2 linked regions of the Hamadaea flava genome follow. The protein of the gene in region 2 binds, or shares a complex with, the protein of the main gene of each other region. Links are inferred from orthologs where the notes say so. Each region holds a gene or a part of one and is shown on either strand. Other genes may lie near its edges. The genes, in order: dnaB and dnaG.

Region 1 (3,270 bases), 1.7 Mb from region 2 along the record:
AGCCCGCTGCGGCTGCTCGACTACCTGCCCTACCAGCCCGGCATGGCGATCGCCGGACTGCCCCGCGCCCTCGGCGGCATCGCCTGGTGGACCGACGCCCGGATCGTCATGGCCCTGCTCAGCAGCGCGGCCGTGGTAGCCGCCTGGCTGCTGCTCGACCGGGCGGGCATCACCCGCTTCGGATCCGAGGCCCCCCTGCGAGCGCTGCAAGCGGTCACGATCCTTCCGCTCGCCACCCTCACCCTGGTCACCGGCGGAGACGACGTCCCCGTCCTCGCCCTGTCACTGCTCGCCTGCGCGCTGGCTTCCCGCAACCGCTGGACCGCCGCCGGACTGGCGATCGGCTGCGCAGGCGCCCTCAAACTCACCGCCTGGCCGGTCGCCATCGTGCTCGGCCTCGTCGCCCTGGTCCGCCATCGCCGATCCCTCGCCCGGTACGCACTCGGCGCCGCCGGCATACCGGTGCTGGTCCTGGTGCCGACCGTGCTCATCAACGGCCGCGCCGTCGTGGAGAACGTCATCCGATTCCCGCTCGGCCACGGCCTGGTACGCAGCCCGGCAGCCTCCCCGCTACCCGGTCACCTGCTGACGGCGTACCTGCCGGACGGGCGCCAGATCGCCGTCGGACTGCTCCTCGGCGTGGCCACCGTGATCGCGATCTCACTGATCCGGCAGCCCCCGGTCAGCGTCCCGAGAGCAGCGCTCATCAGCGCGACCGGACTCCTACTGGCGATCCTGCTACTTCCCGCGACCCGCTTCGGCTACCTGCTCTATCCGGTCGCCCTAGCGGCCTGGGCGCCGGTGCTCAGCTCACCGCCATATCGACGAAACGCGACATATGCAGCTGCGCCGCGACCGTGACCGTGTCGGTCGGACCATTACGGTGCTTGGCCACGATGAAGTCAGCCTCACCCGCGCGCGGCGATTCCTTGTCGTAATAGTCGTCGCGATGCAACAAGATGACGACGTCGGCGTCCTGCTCGATCGAGCCGGACTCACGCAGGTCGGACAACTGCGGGCGCTTGTCGGTCCGCTGCTCGGGACCACGGTTCAGCTGACTGACCGCGATCACCGGGCACTCGACCTCCTTGGCCAGCAGCTTCAAGCCTCGCGAAAGGTCGGCGACCTCCTGCTGACGGCTCTCCACCCGCTTCGGTGACGTCATCAGCTGGAGGTAGTCGACCACGATCAACTTCAGATCGTTCCGCTGCTTGAGCCGCCGCGCCTTCGCCCGGATCTCCATGAGGTTCATGTTGGGCGTGTCGTCGACGAAGATCGGCGCTTCGCTGATCTCACCCATGCGTCTGGCCAGCTTCGTCCAGTCGTCGTCGGACAACTGCCCGGACCGCAGGACGTGCATCGGTACGCGAGCCTCGGCGCTGAGCAGACGGGTGACGATCTCGACCTTGGACATTTCCAGCGAGAAGATGGCGCTGGCCATGTTGTGCCGGATGGCGGCGTTGCGAGCGAAGTCCATTCCCGCAGTCGATTTGCCCAAACCGGGCCTTCCGGCCACGATGATCAACTGGCCGGCGTGGAGTCCGTTGAGCAGCCGGTCCAGGTCGGAGAAGCCGGTCGGCACACCCGACATGACGCCGCCCTGGGCGCCGACCGCCTCGATCTCGTCGAGCGTGGGTTGCAGCAGGTCGCCGAGGATGGAGAAGTCTTCGCTGACGCGCCGTTCGGTGACGTCGTAGATGGCCTGCTGGGCCAGGTCGACGATGTCGTCGACGTCGCGCCCGCCGCCGCCGTTGGTGCCGTAGCCCAGCTGCACGATCTTGGTGCCCGCCTCCACCAGCCGCCGGAGGATGGCGCGCTCGCTGACGATGCGGGCGTAGTACGCTGCGTTGGCCGCGGTGGGCACCGAGTTGAGCAGGGTGTGCAGGTAGGGCGCGCCGCCGACGCGGCTCAGCTCGCCCGCGCCGTCGAGGGCGGCCGCGACGGTGACGGCGTCGGCGGGTTCGCCTCGGCCGAACAGGTCGACGACGGCTTCGAAGATGGTGGCGTGGGCCGGCCGGTAGAAGTCACTCGACCGGAGGATCTCGACGACGTCGGCGATGGCGTCCTTGCTGAGGAGCATGCCGCCGATGACGCTCTGCTCCGCCGCGACGTCTTGTGGGGGAGTCCGTTCGTAGGCGGGGGGACCGTCGGCCGACGGCTGCCCGGAGACCGGGAACCGCGCCTGGTCGCGCACCTCGCCGACGGACACCGCACCCCACCCCAAGCACGCTCGATCGTCCCCACCGAACCCCAGGGATACCACCGGGGTCCGACAACTGTGCCGGACGGTTCCCAGGGTGATATCGAGGCCGGAGGCTTGACGTTACGAAGCCTGGCCCGGATTCTCAAACACCCCGGTGGACAGACCTGCGGACAACCTGTGGACAACTTGCCTCTGCCTGTGGGTAACCCTGTGCACAGCCTGTGGATAACACGCGGACTGTTGTCCACAGAGTTGCTCTGAGCTGCGCAGACGTAAATCACAGGCTGTGCGCGAAAGAAATTTCGTTCGGCGTGTCGATCTTGGCAGGCCAGGTCCGCCGTGGACGTCGGAGACGGCCCGCCGGTTCCCGCCCTCCGGTCACGGGCTCGGCTCGAATCGGTCACCAAGGTTCACGGTCCGATTTCGGTCAGGCAACGGTGGGAGCGCACCCGGTGCTGGGCCGGTCGGATCGGCAACTGAATGTTCTAGGTCAGGAGAAATCATGACGAAGCTCATGACCCGATCGACCGGAGCGGCCTTCCTGGTGGTGCTGCTGGCGCTCGCCGGGTGCAGTGCCGGTGACAAGAGCAGCTCGTCGGACCAGCCGCAGATCGGTGGCGGTCAGGGGCCCGGGGTGTCCATCCCCGGCGGCGAGACGTCCGTGGACGAGCAGGCTCAGTCGACCTTCGCGCTCGACGTGGACACCGCCTCGTACGCGTACTCGGTGCGCCAGTTGCAGGACGGGCGCTGGCCGGACCGGTCGACGGTGCGGCCGGAGGAGTTCGTCAACTCGTTCGACATGGACTATGGACAGCCGAAGGGCGACGGGTTCGCGTTGCACGTCGACGGGGCGGGGATGCCGTCCACCCACCGATCGCAGTACAGCGACCGGCTCCGGCTCCTGCGGGTCGGGTTGCAGACGCGAGCGGACGATTCGGAGACGCGGCCGGACGTGGCGCTGACCTTCGTGATCGACGTCTCGGGTTCGATGGCCGACACCGATCGGCTCGACCTGGTGCAGGACGCGTTGCACTATCTCGTACGCCAACTGCGCCGGACCGACTCGG
Region 2 (3,201 bases):
AGTTTCCCGGGCAACGACTACGGCATCGTGCGCTACGCCACGAGCTACACCAACCACCCCGGTTCGGTGTACCTATACAGCGGCAGCCAGGACATCACGGCGGCGGGCAACGCCTCCGTCGGCCAGGCGGTCCGGCGCAGCGGCAGCACGACCGGCGTACGCAGCGGCAGCGTCACGGCGACGAACGCGACCGTCAACTACGCCGAGGGCACCGTCACCGGCCTCATCCGGACCACGGTCTGCGCTGAAGGCGGCGACAGCGGCGGTTCGCTCTTCGCGGGCAGCATCGCGCTCGGCCTCACCTCCGGCGGCAGTGGCAACTGCACCTCGGGTGGGACGACGTTCTTCCAGCCCGTGACCGAACCGCTGTCCGTGTACGGCGTCCACGTCTACTAAGCCTCACACCCAACGTCCCCCGGAGCCTTCCCCCTGCTCCGGGGGACACCTTCGGCCAAGACCTTCAGGGGCGAGCGGACAGCCAGCGCGTCCAGGCGACCCCGTCGACGCCCGGCATCCGCCGGCCGACCAGGCGAGAGCCGTCCGGCTGCTCCTCGGAGCTGACGATCGAGCCGGTCACCCGGAGGCGTACCTGGTGAGGTAGATGACCAGGGTCGATCAGCACCAGCTTCAGGTGCGCGGAGTCCGCGACGACCACGGGATCCGCGGTGTCGTCGACGACTTCGCTGACCGTGACGACCAGGGTCGAGCCGTCCCACACCGCCTTGGTGATCTCGTGCCACCCGATGCGGGCCCGATCGACCCACAGCCCGAGGTTGGTGGCCACGACCAGACCGCCCTCGGGCCGCGCGGCCCAGGCCAGGGTCCGCTCGCCTGAGGAGAACAACTCCCGGTACGCCTTCGGCAGCATCCGCCGCGACCAGAACGCCATCACAACCCACTCGATGCTTGGTCGCGCAGGGCGCGAGCGGTGGTCTCCAGCGACACGAGGTCGCTGAACAGCCCGAAGTACTCGTCCTTCTGCGTGACCGGATTGATCCGCTGGAGCTTGGACTTGACGTTGTGCACCCGCCGGTCGACCGCCGCGAGCTGGAGCCGGGCGAGGGTCACCGTCACGTAGTGCGGATCGGCGTCGCCGTCATAGCGCAGCTCCTCCACGGCGAGCTGGTTCACCAGCGACTGCGCCATCAGGTCACCGCAGCCGTCGGTGATCGCGGCGATCCAGTTCGGCCCGGACACCCCGCGCACCGCGCCGCCGGCGGCCGCGATGGCCAGCCGGATCTGCACGTGCTGCGGGTCGGAGTAGCAGTCGGCCTCGGCGTTGTCGAAGACCGGCCCGGCCAGCGCCGGAACCTGGATGGCGAGCTTGAGCGCCTCCCGCTCGACCAGGATCTGCGGATCGTCCGGACTGGTACGCGGCCGGGGCGGGCGGGCGTCGACCGGCTGGCCCTTGACGGACGCGTTCACCGCGCGCTGGACGACCTCGACCTCCATGCCGAGCTTGCCCGCGAGGATGCGGCCGTATTCCGGGCGCAGCGACCGGTCCTTGATCTGCGCCACCAGCGGGGCGGTCGCCCGGAGCGCACCCACCCGGCCTTCGGCGGAGTCGAGGTCGAACCCCGCGATCGTCGTACGCAGAACGAACGAGACCAGGCGCTCCCGGCTGGCCACCAGGTCGCGGACGGCCGTGTCGCCGCGATCCAGCCGCAGCTCGCAGGGGTCCATCCCGTCCGGCCCGACCGCGATGAAGGTCTGCCCGACGAACCGCTGGTCGTCGGCGAACGCGCGGAGCGCGGCCTTCTGCCCGGCGGCGTCGCCGTCGAAGGTGAAGATGATCTCGCCCTTGAACGTGTCGGTGTCCATGAGCATCCGGCGCAGCACCGAGATGTGCTCGGAGCCGAAGGCCGTCCCGCAGGTCGCCACCGCCGTCGGCACTCCGGCCAGGTGGCAGGCCATCACATCGGTGTAGCCCTCGACCACGACCGCCTGGCCGCGCTTGCCGATCTCCCGCTTGGCGAGGTCGATGCCGTAGAGCACGGTCGACTTCTTGTAGAGCGGGGTCTCCGGGGTGTTCAGGTATTTGGGGCCGTCGTCGTCGTCGAACAGCTTCCGCGCGCCGAACCCGATGACGTCGCCGCCGGTCTCCCGGATGGGCCAGATCAACCGGCGGCGGAACCGGTCGATGAGGCTGCCCGACCGGGCCGGCTTGGCCAGCCCGCCGACGGTCAGCTCCTCGGCGGTGAAGCCGAGTTGCCGCAAGTGCTTGGTCAGCGCGTCCCACGAATCGGGGGCGAAGCCGCAGCCGTAGGTCTCGGCGGCGCCCCGGTCGAAGCCCCGCTGAGCGAGGAACTCCCGGGCGATGCGGGCGCCCGGGGTCATCAGCTGCTCCGCGTAGAACTTCGCCGCCGCGGCGTGCGCGGCGATCAGCCGCTGCCGCTGGCCGTGCTGCTGGCGGACCGGCGCCGAGCCGCCCTCGATGTAGCGCAGCTGGATGCCGGCGCGGGCGGCCAGCTTCTCGACCGCCTCGGTGAACCGCAGGTGGTCGATCTCCATGACGAAGTTGATCGCGTCGCCGCCCTTGCCACAACCGTGGCAGAAGTAGACATTACGGTCGCCGGCCACGGTGAACGAAGGGGTCTTCTCGTCATGGAACGGGCACAACCCCTTCAGGTTGCGCCCACCCGAGCCCTTCAACGTCACGTGCTCGGAGATCACGTCGACGACGGAGGTGCGCTCACGCACTAGCGCGATGTCCTCGTCGCGGATCCGTCCGGCCATACCCACATCCTAGGGCGAGCCACCGACGACGTTCACCACGCCCGAGACCGCCGGTCCGGGCTCGAATCGATCATGCCGGCGCGGAGTCGATCAGGGTCCCCAGGACACGACACACCGGCTGATCACGACCATTAGTTCATGATCGCGCCGAAAGCAGGGGGGGTGAGGGTGGGAGGGTTAGGGGGCGAGGAGGCGGGCGTGCCAGGCGACGGCGGCCGGGTCGGTGAGCGAGGCCACCTGGTCGACGATCACGCGCAGCCGGGCCGCGTCGTCGGGCGCGTCCTTCCAGAGTGGAGCGAAGACCGGGTCCAGCTCGGTCGGCGCGCGTTCGCTCAGCACCCGCACGAGGTCGGCGAGGATCTCGCGCTGGCGGGCGTACCAGGGTTCCATGCCGCGCCGCCGCATCACGTAACGCAGCGCTATGCCCTTCAGCAGGGCACACCGGATCCGGGCCGAGCGGGGCAC

The links.
Region 1: the proteins of dnaG (region 2) and dnaB are in contact, whole or in part, in a crystal structure (PDB 2R6A), measured with the Geobacillus stearothermophilus proteins. The link is inferred for Hamadaea flava from one-to-one orthologs. Residues at the interface, in WP_049624496.1 of Geobacillus stearothermophilus: Lys456, Leu457, Leu458, Pro459, Ala460, Asn463, Ala464, Leu467, Leu535, Leu536, Ile537, Ala538, Gln544, Glu545, Asp548, Tyr549, His552; in WP_033016901.1 of Geobacillus stearothermophilus: Ser13, Glu15, Ala16, Gln18, Glu91, Leu92, Asp94, Ala95, Val96, Pro97, Thr98, Ala99, Ala100, Asn101, Tyr104, Tyr105, Ile108.

The regions. Positions count from the first base shown.
Region 1 is NZ_JAMZDZ010000001.1:4,781,072-4,784,341, forward strand. The notes cover bases 8-2,965. They hold dnaB (replicative DNA helicase), read right to left. Parts: upstream 2,210-2,965; coding sequence 806-2,209; downstream 8-805. Other genes in these bases: HDA40_RS22640 (glycosyltransferase 87 family protein), read left to right, coding at 8-861; HDA40_RS22650 (vWA domain-containing protein), read left to right, coding at 2,706-2,965. In the rest of the region: more of HDA40_RS22640, read left to right, coding at 1-7; more of HDA40_RS22650, read left to right, coding at 2,966-3,270. UniProt on the Escherichia coli protein: The main replicative DNA helicase, it participates in initiation and elongation during chromosome replication. Travels ahead of the DNA replisome, separating dsDNA into templates for DNA synthesis.
Region 2 is NZ_JAMZDZ010000001.1:6,442,448-6,445,648, reverse strand. Bases 313-3,201 are described here. They hold dnaG (DNA primase), read right to left. Parts: upstream 2,737-3,201; coding sequence 889-2,736; downstream 313-888. Other genes in these bases: HDA40_RS30140 (deoxyguanosinetriphosphate triphosphohydrolase), read right to left, coding at 2,914-3,201; HDA40_RS30150 (hypothetical protein), read right to left, coding at 461-889; HDA40_RS30155 (S1 family peptidase), read left to right, coding at 313-396. Outside these bases: more of HDA40_RS30155, read left to right, coding at 1-312. UniProt on the Escherichia coli protein: RNA polymerase that catalyzes the synthesis of short RNA molecules used as primers for DNA polymerase during DNA replication.